2 regions of the Pedobacter sp. BG31 genome follow, and region 1 is predicted to be linked to the other one. Evidence: riboswitches for the same ligand, from Rfam matches in the RefSeq annotation. Region 1 holds a riboswitch; the other holds the start of a gene.
The links. Region 1 has a riboswitch for cobalamin ahead of ACFE6N_RS19660 (TonB-dependent receptor plug domain-containing protein). Riboswitches for the same ligand answer to the same signal wherever they lie in the genome.

Region 1 (10,647 bases):
GATTTTGGCCAGATGGAGCCGCCCATACTGTCGTAAGCCTGTACCATTGATTCTTTAAGGTCGGCATAGTCTTCGAGCGTTATTTTGCGTAATTCAATATTCATACAGTTTGATTTGTATTAATGAACACAGAAAAGGCTTAAATGTTCAGATTGATTTTGTTTTCTCAAATTCCGGCGGAAAGAATTCCTGAAAAATTCTACATCAAGCCTTTTTAACGAAAAACTAAATAATGACTATATTTGGCACATATTAACCATCGCTAATGCGGTGTCAGCTGTGAAACTTTGGTTATAACTTATCATATTAAGAAGCTTTAGATGCCTTTACAAGAAACAAGCCCCCAAACTGCTTTCGAACTCGTTTCTGGATTAGAAATCCACGTTCAGTTGAATACAAACACCAAAATATTTTCTGCTGACAGTGCATCTTTCGGGGCTTCACCTAATCAAAACATATCTGCAGTTTCGCTGGCATTACCAGGGGCCTTACCCAAGTTAAACAAAGAGGTCGTGGCAAAAGCGATCCGTATTGGCTTAGCTTTAAATTGTACCATCAACCAGATCAACCATTTCGACAGAAAAAACTATTTCTATGCCGATTTGCCAAAGGGATACCAGATTACTCAAGATAATCAACCGATCTGCGTAAATGGCTTTTTAGAACTTGAATTGAGTGATGGTACCAGGAAAAAAGTAGGGATCAATCGAATCCACCTCGAAGAAGACGCCGGCAAAAGCATTCATGATCAGGATGACAACTATTCTTTGGTTGATCTGAACCGGGCAGGGGTACCGCTGATCGAGATTGTGACTGAACCCGATATCCGGAGTTCAGAAGAAGCTTCCGTTTTGTTGAGTGAAATCAGAAAACTGGTCAGGCATTTAGATGTAAGCGACGGCAATATGGAGGAAGGTAGTTTGCGTTGCGATGCCAATATTTCGATACGCCCAAAAGGTACCAGTGAATTTGGAACACGCTGTGAGGTTAAGAACTTAAACTCCATGCGCAACGTGCGGAGAGCAATGGATTTTGAATTTGGCCGCCAGGTAGAAGTGATCAGTAACGGAGGAATAATTATCCAGAGCACTTTAAATTTTGATGCCGACAAAGGAACCACCGCCCCGATGCGGACCAAAGAAGAAGCCAATGATTACCGTTATTTTTCAGATCCCGATCTCCAGCCCATTTATGTTTCTGATGATTGGCTGGCCGAAATTAAATCTTTGATGCCGCCGTTACCCAATGAAATTTCACAACAGATGGTTGCCGATTTTGGGATCAGTAAAGCCGATTCTGCACTTTTTGCTGAAGATTTAGATCTGTTAGATTACTTTAACCAAGCTCAATCAACCGTTGAAAACAAAAAAAGTTTAATAAACTGGTTAACCGGCCCAATCAGAGCGGTTTTAAATGAAAAAGGGATTACGATAGCTGATTTCAGGGTGAATCCGGCTCAGCTGGCAGAAGCGATCAACCTGGTAGATGATAAAAAAATCACCCAGCAGATTGCGATACAACAATTATTGCCAGCTGTTGAATTAGCTGATGATGCAAAAGTGATTGATCTGGCACAATCACTAAACCTGTTGATTTCTGAAAACGGAGATGAATTGAATACATTTATTGATGAAGTGTTAAATAAATATCCACAACAGGTGGAAGCGTACAAGAAAGGAAAAAAAGGCGTTTTAGGTTTATTCGTGGGCGATGTGATGAAACTGGCCAAAGGAAAAGCTGATGCTAAAAAATTAAATGAATTAATACTTGAAAAACTGAAATAATGAGAATAAAACAATTGAGCCTGCTCATGCTGATCGCGATTGCTTTCATGGCATGCAAATCTAAAGATAGCTTTACAATTGACGGGAAGTTCCAGAATCCGGGCACAGAGAAGAAGGTATTTTTGTACGGTATGCAAAATAGCAATATGGTTGCAATCGATTCAACCAATCTATCAGAGAAAGGTGAATTTAAATTCATTCGCAAAACGCCATCGGTTGATTTCTTCAGGGTATCTGTAGGTAACCATGAGTTCATGTTAATTGCAAAAAACGGCGATGAAATTAAGTTGGAAGCTGATTTGGCTGATAAAAATATGGCTTATAAAATTTCAGGGGCAAATGAGGTAGAAAAATTGTCGGAACTAAATGCCATTAGAAACAATTTTGCCAAACAGGTTGAAAAGTTGCAGGCAGATTTCGAAGCAAAAGTAGCAACACAACCTCAAAATAGGGCAGCCGTGTTAGAATCGATGAAACCACAATACGAATCTTACATTAATCAATTGAATACACAGATCATAAAGTTTGCAAAAGATAATAAGGGTACGCTAGCCAGTTTTTATGCCATGAATACTTTGAGTCCGCAGGAGTTTGAAGCTGAATTGGTGCAATTTGCCGATGAGGTAAAAGATGAGATTAAAGGTAATGCTACGGTAGATGCTTTTGTAAAACAGATGGCACTTTTAAAATCCGTTCAGGTAGGGCAGGTTGCCCCTGCATTTACCATCAATACAGCAGATAATAAGGCGGTAAGCTTATCAGATTACAAAGGGAAATACGTATTGATCGATTTTTGGGCATCATGGTGCCAGCCTTGCCGCCAGGAGAACCCAAATGTTGTTAAGGTTTACAATAAGTATAAAAATAAGAACTTTGATATCATTGGTATCTCACTTGATACCGACAAAGCTGCATGGTTAGGTGCGGTAAAAGCAGACGGATTAACCTGGACACACGTTTCGGAACTAAAGGATTTTAACGGCGAAACGGTAAAAAAATACCAGGTGCAGGCCATACCAACTTCCTACCTGGTTGATCCTGCAGGAAAAATAGTGGCCAAAAACCTGCGTGGAGAGGAACTGGATGCATTTTTAGCCAAAACGTTACGTTAAAACTAATTCCATGTTAAACTAATTTAAGTAATTAACAATTTCTTAACTTAGGCTTAACTAAATATTGCATCATGGATACTACTTTCGTAACAAATATTTAACTATGAACAACGCAGGTCAGAAAATATTAATTGTTGATGATGAACCAGATATTCTGGAGCTTATTGAATATAATCTTAAAAAAGAAGGTTATCAGGTTTTCACAGCTACCAATGGCCAGGAAGGAATTACTGTTGCGAAGAAAGTACATCCGGATTTGATTATTCTGGATATCATGATGCCTAAAATGGATGGCATTGAGGCTTGCCGTTTAATGCGCGCCATACCTGAATTTAAAAACACATTTATGGTTTTCTTAACCGCCAGAAGTGAGGAATATTCAGAAATTGCCGGTTTTAATGTGGGTGCCGATGATTACATCGCAAAACCGATTAAACCACGTGCTTTAGTTAGCCGGATCAACGCGATTTTAAGAAGAAATGCCGGCACAGAAGAAGTATCTGAAAACAAACTGGAAATTGGCGACTTAGTAATCGACCGCGAGGCTTATCTGGTTTTTCAGGGTGGTAACAAAGTGATATTGGCCAAAAAAGAGTTTGAACTTTTATACTTGTTGGCTTCAAAACCTGGTAAGGTGTATACCCGTGAATCGATTCTAAAAAATATATGGGAAGACTCTGTTGTGGTAACCAACAGGACAATTGATGTGCATATCCGTAAGTTGAGGGAAAAGTTAGGTGAAACTTATGTTTCAACTGTAAAAGGTGTAGGTTATAAGTTTGAACTTTCTTAAATTATTAAAGTTAACGATATTAAGCCGTTCTGATCAACATTCAGGGCGGCTTTTTTATCTACTTGAACGCTTCAATCAGATCCTGAAACAAGTTTAGGATGAAGGTAAAAAAATCGTCATGTTGAATTCATTTCAGCAACTTTGTTCATAAAGACCCTGAAATAAGTTCAGGGTGACGAGCGCCTTAAAAAAATAAATCGTATTTTTGCGCTTCATTAAATTACTGCACAGTTTGAAGTTTCCAAATTTTAAAGACCTTATTCTTTTTGAAGACAACGATTTTATCGTGATCAATAAACCTCCTTTTTTAGCCTCGCTTGATGAACGCGGTGGATCTGGAGAGACCAATGTGTTGCGTTTAGCCAAACAATATAGCGATGACGCACAGGTTTGTCACCGTTTGGATAAAGAAACTTCTGGTGCGTTGATTATTGCCAAAAATCCGGAAGGTTACCGCCATGTTTCTATGCAATTCGAAAGAAGAAAGGTAAATAAAACTTACCATGCGGTGGTAGACGGACACGTTATTTTCGATCAGTTAATGGTTGATCTGCCAATCCTGAACGATGGCAATAAAAATGTGACCATTGATAGGGTGGAAGGTAAACGAGCTGAAACTATTTTCAACTCGTTAAAATACTATAAACACTATACGTTGGTAGAATGTAAACCCATTACCGGTCGTATGCACCAGATCCGTATCCACCTGGCCACTCAAAGGGCAGCCATTGTAGGTGATGAGATGTATAGAGGTAAACCTGTTTTTCTTTCATCTATTAAGAGAGGTTATAAATTAACCAAAGGTGAAGAGGAACAACCCATTATGAAACGTTTCGCGTTACATGCCAGGCATTTGGTTTTTAAAGGATTAGATAACCAGGACATTGTTATAGATGCTCCTTATCCAAAAGATTTTGCAACCTTAGTTAAGTTATTGGATAAATTTGATGCGTAAAAGCAGTCTTTAAATTGACTGCTGTCTTTGTTTTTCTTACTTTTGGGCATCCTCCCTCTATCTAAAAAACAATAGAATGTACATCAGATTCGTAAATTACCTTGATAAGATAAACCAGTACCGGAAATCTAAAATATCAAACCGTAATTTCTTAGTTATTCTCGCCATAATTGTTGGAATTTTAGCCGGATTGGCTGCCGCTGTTTTAAAAAGTTTAACCCACCATATCGAAGAATTTCTGCAATCGGATTGGCACTGGAAATATAAATATTACCTGTATTTTATATTTCCGATGATCGGTATTTTCTTTACAGTCTTATACATCAAATACTTTATCCGGAAATCGAAATTTGAAACCGGGTTAACGCCTTTGCTTTATTCCATTTCCAAAAAGTCGAGTAAGGTAGAGGCCCATAATATTTATTCGCAGATTATTACTGCAGCAGTAACGGTTGGTTTTGGCGGCTCAACAGGCCTGGAAGCCCCTATTGTAACCAGCGGATCAGCAATTGGCTCTAATATTGGTCGCATATTAGGCTTGTCTTATCGCGAAATTACCATGCTGGTAGCCTGTGGTGCTGCAGCGGGCATTGCAGGTGCCTTTAATAGCCCGGTGGCGGGCATTGTTTTTGCTATCGAAATTTTATTGCCAGAGTTTACAATTCCTGCATTTATACCACTGCTATTATCAGCCGCAACTGCAGCCGTAGTGGCGAGGTTATTTTACACTCAACAACTTTTCTTTTTGGTTACTGTAGGATGGAAGGTTGATGCCTTGTTTTATTACGTCATATTGGCCTGCTTTATTGGTTTGTTTTCTATTTATTTTACAAAAGCAAACTATGCCGTAAAGGGCCTGTTCTACAAAATCAAACATCCTTATACGAAGGTAATTGTAGGCGGTTTAATGTTGGGCGCGCTGGTTTTTCTGTTCCCAACATTATATGGTGAGGGATATATCACCATAAAAGGATTGTTAAAAGGTGACTATCAGACCGTTATTAATAATAGTATTTTTGCCGATTATAGTTCGATTTCGGCTGTGGTTGTACTGTTCACGATCGTAACCATTTTCATGAAATCAATCGCTACGCTGGTTACCTTAGGCGCTGGTGGTAACGGTGGTACGTTTGCGCCTAGCTTAATTATGGGTGGTTTAATCGGTTTTATATTTGCTTACGTGGTTAACCTTTCAGGGATAGCACAGTTAAATGTATCTAACTTTATTGTAGCTGGTATGGCCGCCGCCCTGGGTTCTATTATGCATGCTCCTTTGACAGGTATTTTTCTGATTGCAGAAATTACAGGAGGATACGTGTTGATGGTGCCATTGATGATTACCACTGCTATTTCTTATGCCATCAACCGTAGCTCGCAAAAACACTCCATTTACACCAAAGCACTGGCTGATAAAGGAGAGTTACTGTCTCATGAAGATAAGGATACCACTGTTCTGAACCAGATGAAGCTAAAATACCTGATTGAGAAAAGTTATCCTCAGTTGCAGATGAACGATCTGATTTTGGTGAAGATGAACGAAATTATGCAATCGCACAAAAATGTGATTGCTGTTACGGATGAGGTGGGAGATTTTAAAGGGATCATTTATATTGAAGAACTGTTTAACGAAATGGTTAATCATCCCGAAAAGGAAAATCTGAAAGCATCTCATCTGGTGCAAACTGCACCAAATACCATTACCGAAAATGACGGTCTGAAAACTGTTTTGGAAAAAATGGAGCAGGAAAATGTGTGGATTTTGCCCGTGTTAACCATAAAGAACCAATATTTAGGGTTTGTTTCTAAAACAGCAATCTTTAATAAATACAGGGCTTTGCTGATGAGACAGAATGATTATATGGGCTAGGCGTTGTTTTAATGTTTGGGGGGGTGAAACGTTGTAAAGTTGATCAGTTCTATAAAGATGATTACCTTGGTTAATCTTTAAATTACTTTTGAAACCTTGGACCTGAAAACAAACGTTGGAATGCTGTACGGATAACCTTTAAACATTCCAACTTTTAAACTTTTCAACCTAATTAGTGCTATTCCGCTCTTTTCAAACCAAACTTTTCTATTTTACTATATAAATGGCTTCTTTGAATATCAATTTCATCAGCTGTTTTTGATACATTCCAGTTGTTTTTTTCCAATTTGAACTTGATGAATTCTCTTTCTGCATAATCTTTATAATCCTGGAAATTATTGAACGAATCGAAAGAAGAAGCTAGGCCGTTACCTCCTGCAGCCGCAATCTGCGTACTGGTTGCAGCACCAATGTTTGTACCACCCCCCGGATTAGCAAAGGCACGGACATCATTTTCGGTAATAACCTTGTCGCTCAAAATAATCAGGCGTTCAATCATATTGTGCAGCTCGCGTACGTTACCTGTCCATGGTAAAGCTTGCAAGGCCAGCATACCGCCTTCATTTATTTTTTTAACAGGCATTCCATAATCGCTGCAAATGCTTTCTAAAAAGCTCTGGGCAATAACGGGGATATCATCCGTACGTTCAGTTAAATGCGGCACATGGATATTGATTACATTTAAGCGGTGATACAAGTCCATACGGAAGTTACCATCCTCAATTTCTTTCAGTAAATCTTTATTGGTTGCAGCTAAAACACGAACGTTTACATCAATTTCTTTTTCGCCACCCACACGTGTAATTTTATGCTCCTGTAAGGCACGTAAAACCTTTGCCTGGGCAGAGAGGCTCATATCGCCAATTTCATCTAAGAATAACGTTCCACCGTTGGCCAGTTCAAATTTACCGATGCGTTGCTTAACCGCAGAAGTAAAAGAACCTTTTTCATGTCCAAACAGCTCACTTTCTATCAGTTCTGATGGGATAGCCGCACAGTTTACCTCAATTAAAGGGCTATCGGCACGATTCGATTTTTCGTGCAGCCAACGGGCTACCAACTCTTTACCACTACCGTTAGCACCGGTAATCAATACGCGGGCTTCGGTTGGCGCAACACGCTCAATGGTCTCCTTAATTTTAGAAATACTTTCCGATTCACCTAAAATTTCCCGGGTTTTACTGGCTTTACGTTTTAGGACCTTGGTTTCGGTAACCAAATTTCCACGGTCTAAACCGTTTCGTACGGTAATTAATAAGCGATTTAAATCAGGTGGTTTCGAAATAAAATCGAAAGCGCCTTTTTTGCTGGCTTCAATGGCAGTTTCAACTGTACCGTGACCGGATATCATAATAAAAGGCAGGTCTGGTTTAATGATCTGTGCCTGCTCCAGCACTTCCATACCATCCATCTTATTCATTTTGATATCGCAAAGAACCAAATCGAAATTTCCTTTTTTGATCATTTCGAGGCCGTCGATACCATTATCTATATCTTCAACATCGTAATTTTCATACTCCAGAATTTCACGTAAGGTACTCCTTATTGCCCGCTCATCGTCAATTATTAATAATTTAGCCATTAGAGATGTATTCTTTAATTTTTAAAATGCGAATATATTGTTTTTTAATTAATGTATAGTTTTTTATACAATAATAGGCTATAAAACCTAAATTGAGCTGAAAAGTTTTAATCTCATCAGAAATAATCTTCTAAATATTTATTCCGGTCGGTAATGCATATTTCCTGAACATTAATTCACTTTCTAAAAACGACTTTTCATTCAGCAAACACAAGGATAATTGTTAGTTAAAATAGTATTTATACATCCTTTTGCATATTGGTTAATTTTATTACTTTTGCGGCGCTTTTGGTTCCCGGTCTTACACCCGGGATTAAAAGGGAATACAGTGTAAATCTGTAACTGTCCCGCAGCTGTAAGCTCCTTAACGGATTTTCAATCAATTTGCCACTGTCCCGATATGTAGGGATGGGAAGGCCGGAAAACCGGGAGTAAGTCAGAAGACCTGCCTTGAGCGATTAATTTCATAGCTTTCGGGGATTGAAGCTAGGATTGAGATATCAACGTTGTTCGTATTTTCATTTCCTTTTCTGATCTGTTGGCTGTGGGCAAAACTCACAATCAAATGAACAAAAAATGTATGCTAACTGTAGCCGGGCTAGGGCTCGCGCAGTTAATGATCGGCCAGGTGGCCAATGCGCAAACTCAAGATAGTTTGCAGCTCAAAGATGTTGTCATTTCTGCAACAAAAAACGACCAGAAACAATCACAGACCGGAAAAGTGGTCACCATTATCAGTCGGGAAGTGTTGGAACGCAGTAATGGTAAATCATTGCCGGAACTGATTAGCGAACAGGCCGGAATTATTGTGGCGGGAGCAAGCAGCAACCCAGGATTAAACAAATCGATTTTTTTTAGGGGTGCAGGAAGTGCTTATTCAATAGTTTTAATTGATGGTATCGTGCAGAACGATCCTTCAGGAAATGGAGGTGCTTTCGATTTAAGGTTGATTTCTATTGATCAGATCGATCACATTGAAATTTTAAGAGGCGGTCAGTCTACCATTTATGGTTCTGATGCTGTTGCAGGGGTAATCAATATCATTACCAAAAAAGGTGGCCCAAAAGGAAATACCATTTATGGTGTAGCCAGTACAGGTAGTTATGAAACCTATAAAGGAACCATTGGGTTAAACGGTGGCGTGGAAGGCTTTTCTTACAATATTAACTATACCCATCATAAAACGGATGGAATTTCTGAAGCAGCTAATCCAAATGGAAATACATCCGTATTTGATAAAGATGGTTTTAAAACCGACGCCTTGAATGCAAACTTCGGAATCAAATTGGATAATCATTTTTCTATAAATCCATTTGTACGTTACTATTATGGCAATTACCAGTTCGATGGTGGTGCCTTTACGGATGCGAACAATTATTCTATTCTGAAAAACTTTGCAACAGGTACCAATGCTAAATATGAGTTTGCTACCGGTAAAGTAACGTTAAACTACAGCTTTGAAAGCACCAGGAATGATGCGCACAGCCAGTATCCAAGCCTAAATGAAGGCAGGGCATCGTTATTGGATTTATTCTACAACCAGAAATTGGGCAGTAAACTGGATTTATTGTTGGGTATAGATAACCGTGTGATGAAATTATCATCAGCCGCGAATAAACCCGAAACCAACATTTTTGCCGCTTATGGATCGTTATTCTTACACGATTTAAGTGTATTTAACCTGGAAGTTGGCGGACGTTATAATAAACACGAACAATATGGCGAAAACTATACTTATTCAGTTACCCCAAGCATCAATATCATCAAGGAAATAAAACTATTCGGAACGGTTTCAACAGCATTTAAAGTACCTACCTTAAACATGCTTTTTGGTCAGTTTGGTGCTAACCTGGCTTTAAAACCAGAAAAATCGCAGAATTATGAAGCTGGAGTTAACCTTAGCTTTGCAGATGATCAGTTCAGCTTGCGCCTGGCAGGTTATAAACGTGATTTAACAGATGCAATCATTTATGCTTACCCTAACGGATATATAAACCAGGTGAGTCAGAAAACAAAAGGCTTTGAGATTGAACCGGCTGCTAAATTCAGTGTGTTTAATATCAACGGTTATTATGCTTATGTAGAAGGTAATGAATTCAACTTTGTGGATAATGCCATTGCCGACTATCTTTTCCGCAGGCCAAAGCATACATTTGGTATCACGGCAGGTGCACAGGCTACCCGTAATTTATATGTGAGCGCTAATTTCCGCTATTTCGGTAAACGTACTGACGGTAATTTTGCGACTTATACTGTTGATAATCTACCTGCTTATCAATTGTTAAATGCCTATGCAGAATATGCATTGGCTAAAAAACGTGTAAAACTGTTTTTCGATGCAAAAAATATCCTGAATAAAAACTACAACGAGATTATTGGTTACAATAGTTTAGGTTTCAACTTTAATACAGGGGTAATTTTTAATATACACTAATAAAATTTACCTTTGCACCTTAAATAATAACCAAAATAAAATGGCTCATTTAAAATTTAATCCCCGCACTTTAATATTGCTGTTGATGATCCTTGCCATAACGGCTTTCCGTTTGCTGGT
Region 2 (10,647 bases), on a different contig from region 1:
CCCAAAGGGCAATTCTAGCCGTCGAAACTTTAATCTTATTTTTAGGGGCAGCAGAAATTTCTAGTTTGATGTTTGCTTTTTCAAGCACTGATTTTCCTGCTGATGAAACATAAAAATCGCCATTTTCAGGAGAGCGGTAAACTTCAACTTTGTTTCTTAATAAATCGTTAACTGCAGTATAAGAATCATTTTGAGCAGCACTTAATACATAACCCGACCCATTTGGCAATTTATTTTCTGGTTGTAAGAGTTTTCCGTAAGGATTTTTCTCAAACGGACCAGAAAAGTCATCCAGCATGCGATCGAATTTCACGTCCATGAGATAAGCTAATGTCCATCCTGCGGCATCATAAGGCGGAACTGGCGCACCACCTTCGTATTTAAAATCATTAGGATGATCCTGTGGTTCGAACATATCCAAAACATGTGGACGGAAAGCCTGATCGGTTTTAACCACATAGCTTCCGGCAGGATAGTTTTTCCCTGAAACGGTAAATGGAGCGGTTGCTTTTTGAACTACAACACCCGTTCTGATCAATGCATTCAAGAACTTAATGGCAGTATTAAAATCAGGTTGCTCTGCGGATAAGATATATCCACGTGGATCCCGGTTTGCAGGCGCTTTCATCACGGTATCGAAAGCTTTCATGCTAATCTGACGCCGGAATCCAAAACCTGCATCGCCTCCGGAAATTGCGGCGGCCTTTTCACCTTTTGCAGCGCTGTTAATGGCATCTATCTTCTTTGGGGAGAAAGACCAGCTGTCTTTTTTACCTCTTTCAATCGAATTTCTGCCCATCTGATAAATGTTATACAGTAACTCATCATGGTATCGCGCTGCGTAATTCAAAACGGCATAGTTTAACGATACAGAATAATCAATCGAATTTTTAAAATACCATTTTCCCGGAGTGATTGGGTTTGGTGAATCGCCACTTGGCAGCAAACGCGATGGAACCAATGGAATTTCAGAGGGAGTAGGATTACCGATAATTTCCGTCAGCAGTCCAATCATGTTATGAAAATAGGTAGTTGTCCTTAATCCGCCGTTGTACCATGTAGAATAAACCGATCCTCCACGTTGAGTGTAACCGGGCTTATTTTCTACATTCATCCTGTTATGCATGGCCGCACCTACCGCATCTAAACTGGTTAACAAGGTTGGGTCAAAAACATAATTAAACGGATCCCGGTAGGGAGGACCTGCCACAACCGTTCCCGCCGGACCGGCCTGGTGGTGGTTATACATGATCTGTGGAATCCATTCTATAAAAAGCTGGCGACCAATATTTTGTGTTTCTTTAAGATTTAACATAAAAAAATCGCGGTTATTATCATGTCCCGCATATTTTTCATACAAAACCGGCAAGCCTGAAGTTGTTCTTTTCTTTGGGTCTTTTTCCCTCATGTACCAGTTGCTCACCAACTCCTGTCCATCGGGGTTTGCATGCGTAAATAAGATGATCACATTATCCAGAATACGCAAGGTTTCCGGGTCTGTTCTGGAGGCAAATTCATATATTGTCTGAATCAGCTGATGGGTACCAACTACTTCATTTGCATGTAATCCGCCATCTATCCATACCACTGCTTTACCTTCTTTTGCCAAAACTTTGGCCCGCTCTGGCGTAATTTCTGCATGAGCCAACTGTTGCGAAATTTCTTTATAACGATCTAATTTCTTTAGGTTTTCCGGCGAAGAAATAACCAGCATGTATTGACTTCTGTTTTCTTCAGTTTTACCGATATCAACCAGTTTAATGCGGTTAGAACTTGCAGCAAGTTTTTTAAAGTAAGCCTCTGTTTGGGTATAATTGGCCAATTGGTGATCATCGCCAATATCAAAACCAAAATGCGATTTTGGCGTTGGCACTTCCTGTGCCTGTACGACACAGTTACTTACCATTAAAAAAGCAATGCAGAGCCTGATAAAGCAGGTTTTTATCATAATTTGAAGGTTTAATTGGTAATCAAATATAATGGAGAATCAGCGCCAAAGACAGCTTGCTGTAAATTTGTTACAAGTTATTCCATGAGCATACTATTAACCACAGATAAAAAGTATGCACACAGATATCAGTGTTTATGCCCGTTCACCTAATTTTTATGTAACGCGTCGTTGAAATATTTAAGGCACTATGCTGGCTTACTTTGAAAAAGAGAACAGGTTATACCGAAGAACGTCGTCAATCCCAAGAGCGGGAAATCAAAAAAACAGATGCAGGACAGAACCCCTTAGCACAACCAAACCTTAACGCAGTGGTTTTGTGTTCAGATCTGCAAAAACATTCAATTAGCATCAACGAACAAAACAAAGTGCCGTTGTTTTTTTGATGAGTGAGAGGTAGTGTGAAGGCTCCTTGTTGGATTGACGAAGCGCTTTGGGTACTTTGGCGCTCCAAAGTACCATGCCTCCGCGGCATAGAGCGGAAAAACATTTACTATATGTCATATGGTCTCTAACTGATGAGCATTTGTTGGAGGTGGTAAAATCAATGCTTACAAAAATAGCTTAATCTTTAAATCCTAATCCATACATTTGCCCTGATATAAGTTCTTAACTTTATTTTCATCAACCGATACAGGTTCCCGGAATACAACCGGGATTAATAGGGAATCGTGTGCAAATCACGAGCTGTCGCGCAACTGTAAATTCTGTCTTTAACAAGAAGACAACGGTCTTATCATTTATGCCACTGTGCCTTTACCGGTATGGGAAGGCGATAGGATCGGGAATAAGTCAGGAGACCTGCCTATGTTGAATTGACGGTGCTTTCGCGTTATAAAGTAATTGGTCAGGTCTGATTGTACACGATAAAATTTAAATTTTATAGGCTTGCTTAAAGTTTTTACTGATGAGTGGGCAGGCTGTGCCATAACCTTTCCTTTAATCTTAACAAAGAGTATTACAAATATTGCTTTAAGAGCTTTTAAATGATTTATTTACTTAATCTTTAAGAGAAATGCTAACGCAAAATCTAGGCTATCCGCGAATAGGTAGCCAAAGGGAATTAAAGAAAATCTGCGAAAATTATTGGGCAGATAAAACTGGGTACAAAAGTGTACTGCAGGTGGGCAAAAATATCCGCCACGAAAATTGGAAACTTCAAAAAGAAGCTGGGATTGATGTAATTCCATCAAACGACTTTTCTTTTTACGATCACGTGCTCGATCATTCCTTAACTTTTGGAGCCATCCCAAAAAGGTACAACGAAGTGATCCTGAAAAAAGGAAATGAGGAACTGGATCTTTACTTTGCGATGGCCAGAGGCTACCAAAAAGAAGGACTGGATGTGGTAGCGATGGAAATGACCAAATGGTTCGATACCAATTACCATTACATCGTGCCCGAATTTTACAAAAATCAACCTTTTAAACTTTTTTCTACCAAGATTATCGATGAGTTTTATGAGGCAAAACAATTAGGAATTAATACTAAACCCGTACTGATTGGACCGGTTTCTTACCTTTTATTGGGTAAGGAAAAAGAGGCTGGATTTGAAAAAATAGACCTGATTAAAAACCTGCTTCCGGTTTATATCGAGATTTTATCTCGCTTAGAAGCGCTGGATGTAGAATATATTCAGTTTGATGAGCCATTTTTGACTTTAGATTTGAAAGAAAAAGACAAAAAAGCCTATGAATATGCCTACAAAGAAATCAGGAAAGCCTTTCCAGGATTAAAAATTGTTTTAGCTACTTATTTTGAAGGATTAGGTAATAATTTAGCATTAACGGCTTCATTACCTGTAAATGTTTTACATATCGACTTAGTCCGTGCAGAAGATCAATTAGACGATGTTTTAGCTTCGTTAAGAAGAGATACCATTCTTTCTTTAGGCTTGGTAGACGGAAGAAACATTTGGAAAAATGACTTTGAGAAATCTCTTTCGACCATTAACCATGCAGTAGACAAAAGAGGATTGGATAAAATATGGATTGCTCCATCCTGTTCGTTAATTCACTCACCGGTTGATCTGGACAATGAAACCAATGAGAAAAATTTATCGCCAGAAATTAAACAATGGCTGGCCTATGCAAAACAGAAAATTGCGGAAGTAGCTACCTTAAAAAAACTGATCACCAACGAAAGCCCTGCATCTACCCTGCAAAAACTCGAAGAAAATAAGATCGCAATTGCTAACCGTAAAGTTTCTAAAATCATCCATAATCCGGCAGTTAAACAAAGGGTTTTAGACTTAAAAGAGCAGGATGCCGAACGTTTGAGTCTATTTTCGATCAGAAAAATTAAACAACAGGAACTTAATCTGCCCATTTATGCCACTACCACTATCGGCTCGTTTCCACAAACTGCAGAGGTAAGAAGCTGGAGAGCAAAACTTAAAAACAGAACGTTCACTATTGAAGAATACGATGATCTCATTGCAAAAGAAACTGAAAAAGCAGTAAAGTGGCAGGAAGAAATCGGTCTGGATGTTTTGGTTCACGGCGAGTTTGAACGCAATGATATGGTTGAATATTTTGGGGAGCAGCTAGATGGTTTTGCTTTTTCTAAAAATGGTTGGGTACAGAGCTACGGATCACGCTGTGTAAAACCACCGATTATTTTTGGCGATGTTTCGCGCCCAACACCCATGACGATCAAGTGGACAGCCTATGCCCAGTCGCTTACCTCCAAATACATGAAAGGCATGCTAACGGGTCCTGTAACTATCTTACAATGGTCATTTGTACGGAATGATCAGCCACGATCGGAAACCTGTACACAGATTGCCCTGGCTATCCGCGATGAGGTTTGCGACCTGGAAAATGCAGGCATTAAAATTATCCAGATTGATGAACCTGCCATTAGAGAGGGATTGCCATTGCGCAAAGCAGATTGGCAAAACTACCTGAACTGGGCAGTGAAAGCTTTCAAAATCTCAGCAAGTGGGGTAAAAGACGATACACAGATCCATACGCACATGTGCTATTCGGAGTTTAACGATATCATCCAAAACATTGCTGATATGGATGCAGATGTAATTACGATCGAAACCTCGCGTTCGCAGATGGAATTATTAGACGCTTTTGCCGATTTTAAATATCCAAACGAAATTGGACCAGGTGTTTATGATATTCACTCTCCAAGAGTTCCGAAACGCGAAGAAATGGTTCTGTTGCTTAAAAAGGCAAGAGCCGTTATTCCCTCTGCACAACTGTGGGTGAACCCTGATTGTGGCTTAAAAACCCGCGGATGGGACGAAACCAAAAAAGCATTGATCGAAATGGTTGAAGCCGCAAAAGAGATGCGTAAAACGGAAGAAGTACTGTCTGCAGATCTTCAGGTAAATTAATATAATTTGTGTTAAACATTCACTCATTGTCAGTCTGAGCCTGTCGAAGACTCTTCAACATGAATAACTGAAATAAATTGTATTAAGAAAATCTTCGGGATGATAGTTTTATCCTGATCTCAACTTTGACAACTTTCTAATCAGAAAGTTGTCAAAGCTTTTTACTCACCCTATATTTACCCCATGACCTTATCAGAAAGAATAGAAAACTCAAAAACCAGTATTTTTAAAGCCGTTTTCCCAAATACAACCAACCATTACGATACGCTTTTCGGCGGTACCGCCATGCATTTGATGGACGAAGTGGCTTTTATTACCGCAACTCGGTTCAGCCGCCAAATTATGGTAACGGTAAGCAGCGACAGGATCGATTTTAAAAAGCCGATTCCAGCAGGAACCATTGTAGAACTTATTGGCAAGGTAAACCATGTAGGCAATACCAGTTTAAAAGTTAACGTAGAAATTTATATCGAGCAGATGTACGCTGAAGGAAGAGAATTAGCCGTACATGGCGATTTTACTTTTGTAGCTATTGATGAAAACAAAAAGCCAGTTCAGGTCATTAAATAATCTGATAATTTTTAGCTAAAATGGTATAAAGTTCATCAGGTTTAAATCTTTAATTTAATAATGGAGCATGAACATTCCGAAGAAGAATTAAAAAACATTGCGAAACAGCTAAGCTGCCCGGAAGGCGAACATGGCATTAAAACAGGGGAGATGATGCATGCCAGCAACATTGGCATGACCACTTCTGCAATTGATGCATTAAATCTCAAAAACAATGAAACTGTTTTAGAAATCGGTCATGGCAACGGTGGACACATTGCTCAGTTATTTTCACGGGCCGAAAACATCAACTATTTTGGTGCTGATATTTCAGCTACCATTATCGCCGAAGCTGAAAAAAACAATCAAGTTTTCTTAGCACAGGGAAATGTCCAATTTAAACTGACAGATGGAAACAGTCTGCCTTTCCATAATCATCAGTTCGACAAGATTTTCACAGTAAATACCATATACTTTTGGAAAAATCCATGCGGATACCTCGCCGAAATTAAAAGAACCTTAAAACTTAATGGCACTCTGGTAATCTGCTTTGCCAATAAAACTTTTATGCAAAATCTTCCTTTCACGCCTTATGTTTTTAAACTTTATGAAGTAGAAGAGGTAAAAGAACTCTTAAAAAACGGCGGATTTACGGTTGAAAATATTCTTAGTAAAACCGAACAGATAAAAAGCAAAACTGGCGAACAGGTACAAAGGGAATATCATGTTGTAACGGCAAACACATTATAGTCCTCGTTTGTAACGAGGATTAGCGAGAATAGCGATTGTATCGCTAATAACAAAAACCACATTACAAATGTGAATCCCATTCATCCTCGTTACAAACGAGGACGATAGATAAGGTATTTCTTTGTTTCTTCCTGTCTTTGTGATTAATCTAATACAAAATCAGATACAAATACGCATAAACCACCGGTGCAGCCAATAATAAGCCATCAAAACGATCTAACAAACCGCCGTGTCCTGGCAACAGACCGCCACTGTCTTTAGTATCTAAACTTCGTTTAAGCATCGATTCTACTAAATCGCCCAATGTTCCAAAACCTGCAATTAATACAGCCATACCCATCCAAACCCAGGACGGGCTTTCAGTAAAAAGAAAAGACAGAGCAAAAGCGACCAAAATGCTGGTAAACATCCCGCCGAAAAATCCTTCCCAACTTTTCTTCGGCGAATGACGCTCAAACAATTTGCGCTTACCGTATTTTACGCCAAAAAGATAGGCTCCGGTATCATTTGCCCAAAGCATTAACAAAAATGCGAGCGGTAAATGAAAGTTATATTCATTCCAGTTTTTTAAGAAACCGAGGGCATGGAAAAAACAGAAAGGGATGGTTACATAAACAAAGCCAACAAACGTATAAGAGATATTGGCAAATGGAATTTTGTTTTTCTTATACAACTCAGTGATAAAAACAGAGAAAATGAGCGGGATACAAAGCAACAGATACTTAACATCATATTCTAAATAATGTAAACCTGCGGCCATTAGAAAAATTAAAGATCCTGCCATTAAACCGATGTTTCGGTGTGGCCTGATACCAGCATTTTTAATCAGCTTATAAAATTCAAATAAGGATAAACCACTCAGGATAAGATAAAAAATAGTAAATGCATAACTCCCCAATAAGATAGAGCCAAGCATCACAATGGTAAAAAAGAAAGCGGTTATTGCCCTGGTTTTCATTTAAGTTAAGAGGTAAAGGGTATAAGGTTTAAGGTCATTATTACTATTCAATTTCGTTCTCAACGATGTATTCTATGGCTTTATTGAAATCTAACTTACTCACCGAAACATTTATTTCGCCAATATTATATGCCGAGAGCTGTTTATTTATCGTCACTGCGGGAATACCTGCTTCTGTTAATCCCTGTTTTAATACCTCTGCCGCAAAGGCATTGCTGGTGGTGTATACCTTAACCCAATTTTCGCTCACGTGATGCGCTATCTTTAAAAAATTTAAACAAAGCTATGGTAATTATTGCACTAATTAAATACCCATACCAAGGAAAACCAATCGGCTCATCAGCTTTATCAAGTGGCATATGATGCTTTTGCATATAAAAAGCCGCGCAAACCGCATAAGCATTGTTTAAAAAGTGCGCAAACATGGCATACCAGATACTTCCGCTAAAATAATACAGGTAACCAAAGCCTGCACCCAATAACATCCGCGGCACAAAACCATAAAACTGGAAATGGATCGCACTGAAAATAATGGCAGCACTCCAAATGGCAATATGATGATTACCCAACATTTTTTGCAATGAACCTTGCAGCCCAGCCCTAAAAAAAAGCTCTTCACCAATAGCAGGCAACACGGCAATCATCACCAAGTTAACCACAAAATCCCAGTTACTCCTCACCGTAATCAGTTGAATGGTCATTTTCATGGCTTCCTGTTCCTTCATTTTCATCCAGTTTTCCAATCCCTTTAAAAACTCAGGCAGTACCATTTTTTGATTGACAACCGTTACCCACTCCATAATAGGCATACTCACCACCATAATGGCAAAAACTAGAACAAAAGGAAGAAAATTATGCTTGTTAAACCTATAAAACGTATTCGGTTTTTGTCCCTCTGTATACGCTAAAACAATAGGAGGCAAAATAAACATACCTATAGAACTCGAAATCTGTATTATTTTTAAGGCTGTGATAAATTTAGGGTCACCGCTCATAATGGTTCCAAATTCGCCAAATATCGAAGTACCATAAAAAATTGCAACCACTACAAAGCCTAATAATGTGCATATTACCGCACCTACTGCCCAGTAAACGCAAAGTAAAAATATCTGTAAAAGTGGGTGGCTGCCTTTGCGGATGGGTGTTACAAAACTCATTATTTGTACCTTTGTATGTTTTATTAATCGTTGAAGATAGAAAATGTCTGTAAAGATAGGAAATATAGATTTAGGTGAGTTCCCGTTATTGCTGGCTCCAATGGAGGATGTAAGTGATCCACCGTTCCGTTATGTATGCAAAAAAAACGGTGCAGATATGATGTATACTGAATTTATCTCTTCGGAAGGCTTAATTCGGGACGCTGCAAAAAGCCTGCAAAAATTGGATATTTTCGAATATGAGCGACCAATTGGCATCCAGATTTTTGGTGGCGATATCGAACACATGCGCGAGGCCTCAGAAATTGCTTCTGCAGCAGGTCCCGATCTGGTTGACATCAACTATGGTTGTCCGGTAAAAAATGTAGTTTGCAAAGGTGCAGGCTCAAGTTTACTTCAGGATATTGATAAAATGGTAAAAATGACTGATGCGGTGGTTAAAGCTTCGCATTTACCTGTTACCGTAAAAACCCGCTTGGGTTGGGATGACAATACTAAAAACGTTTATGAAGTAGCCGAACGGCTTCAGGATGTGGGTATCCAGGCACTAACCATTCATGGCCGCACCAGGGCACAATTATATAAGGGAGAGGCCGATTGGAGTTTAATCCGTGAAATTAAACGCAATCCGCGCATTAAAATTCCGATTTTTGGCAACGGTGATGTAGATAGTCCTGAAAAAGCAGCCAATTGGCGCATGGAATATGAGGTAGATGGCATTATGATAGGCCGTGCCGCAATTGGTTATCCATGGATTTTCCGCGAAGTAAAACACTTCTTCAAAACCGGAAAACACCTGGCCGGACCAACTATGGAAGAAAGAATTGAGGTTTGCCGTACACACCTGGATAAATCGCTGGAATGGAAAGGTCCTAAAACCGGTATTTTCGAAATGCGTCGCCATTATGCCAACTATTTTAAAGGCCTGCCAGATTTTAAACCGTATCGCATGCGATTGGTTGCTGAATCAGATATCAGCAACATTTACAGCATTTTAGAAGAAGTGGCAGAAAAATTTGCCAACTATGATGCTACCAGTGTACTGGCTTGATTTTTGAAAGTTTTTTCTTACATTCGTTATTATCATGGTTACAGCAATTACAGATGGTGTTAAGGTTTCGGTAGAAACCGTCTACCAGCCAGAATATTCAAATCCGGCGAACGAACATTATATGTTTGCCTATCGCGTAGAAATTTCAAATCTTTCTGATTATGCTGTCCAGTTAATGCGCCGCCAATGGTTGATTTTCGATTCGAACTCAAGCCGTAGAGAAGTAGAAGGTGAAGGTGTTGTAGGTTTACAACCCATTATCCAACCTGGCGAAACGCATGTGTATGTTTCAGGTTGTAATCTCAAAACCGATATGGGCAGCATGAAAGGCACTTACCTGATGAAACGCGATATAGATGGCTCTGAATTTGATGTTGACATCCCAGAATTTCAATTGGTAGCCCCTTATAGGTTAAATTAATCTCTTACTTACTCTTGTCACCCATGGAATAGTCTAACGGCTAGACCAAGATTCATTTTAGAAAAGCACATTCAGTATTCCATTTTACTAATTATTCCTGCTTTTTTGCTCCAAGTACTCTCCACGCTTTGAGCTTTTACATCAATATCAAAGGCTTAGGTTATCTATGCAACCTGCAACCCCAAATAGTACAAGCTACCGTGCCACCTAAACCCGATCAAAGCGAAATGCCGATATTTTCATCGGCAGAAGCGGGAGCGGGACCGAAGTTTTCCTATTACCACAAAACCTGCTTTCCAAATAGATATTTTAAATATAGTCATCACCAGGTCTGATAGATACCGGATTTCAATCAGGTTTATTTAGTTGGAAAGATTCTGACCACGTAATTGCTACAAGATAATTGAAAATACTACCTCTACTTGTAAAACAAATCCGATGGATCGGATCAGCATGACGATCGG

Region 2: linked by a shared signal. The riboswitch ahead of metE (5-methyltetrahydropteroyltriglutamate--homocysteine S-methyltransferase) and the one ahead of ACFE6N_RS19660 (TonB-dependent receptor plug domain-containing protein) in region 1 are both predicted to bind cobalamin.

Annotation. Positions count from the first base shown of each region.
Region 1 is NZ_JBHNZK010000019.1:63,020-73,666, forward strand. Features, by position in the region: gene ACFE6N_RS19625 (bifunctional GNAT family N-acetyltransferase/carbon-nitrogen hydrolase family protein) at 1-104, opposite strand, end outside; gene gatB (Asp-tRNA(Asn)/Glu-tRNA(Gln) amidotransferase subunit GatB) at 321-1,784, shown strand; gene ACFE6N_RS19635 (TlpA disulfide reductase family protein) at 1,784-2,896, shown strand; gene ACFE6N_RS19640 (response regulator transcription factor) at 3,000-3,689, shown strand; gene ACFE6N_RS19645 (RluA family pseudouridine synthase) at 3,922-4,644, shown strand; gene ACFE6N_RS19650 (chloride channel protein) at 4,721-6,511, shown strand; gene ACFE6N_RS19655 (sigma-54 dependent transcriptional regulator) at 6,690-8,093, opposite strand; cobalamin riboswitch at 8,366-8,561, shown strand; gene ACFE6N_RS19660 (TonB-dependent receptor plug domain-containing protein) at 8,659-10,527, shown strand; gene ACFE6N_RS19665 (DUF6580 family putative transport protein) at 10,568-10,647, shown strand, end outside.
Region 2 is NZ_JBHNZK010000001.1:526,830-537,476, reverse strand. Features, by position in the region: gene ACFE6N_RS02390 (M14 metallopeptidase family protein) at 1-1,948, opposite strand, end outside; gene ACFE6N_RS02385 (hypothetical protein) at 2,152-2,334, shown strand; cobalamin riboswitch at 2,567-2,772, shown strand; gene metE (5-methyltetrahydropteroyltriglutamate--homocysteine S-methyltransferase) at 2,964-5,297, shown strand; gene ACFE6N_RS02375 (acyl-CoA thioesterase) at 5,481-5,867, shown strand; gene ACFE6N_RS02370 (class I SAM-dependent methyltransferase) at 5,928-6,596, shown strand; gene ACFE6N_RS02365 (phosphatidate cytidylyltransferase) at 6,745-7,554, opposite strand; gene ACFE6N_RS02360 (putative signal transducing protein) at 7,598-7,804, opposite strand; gene ACFE6N_RS02355 (CPBP family intramembrane glutamic endopeptidase) at 7,785-8,711, opposite strand; gene dusB (tRNA dihydrouridine synthase DusB) at 8,755-9,762, shown strand; gene apaG (Co2+/Mg2+ efflux protein ApaG) at 9,797-10,183, shown strand.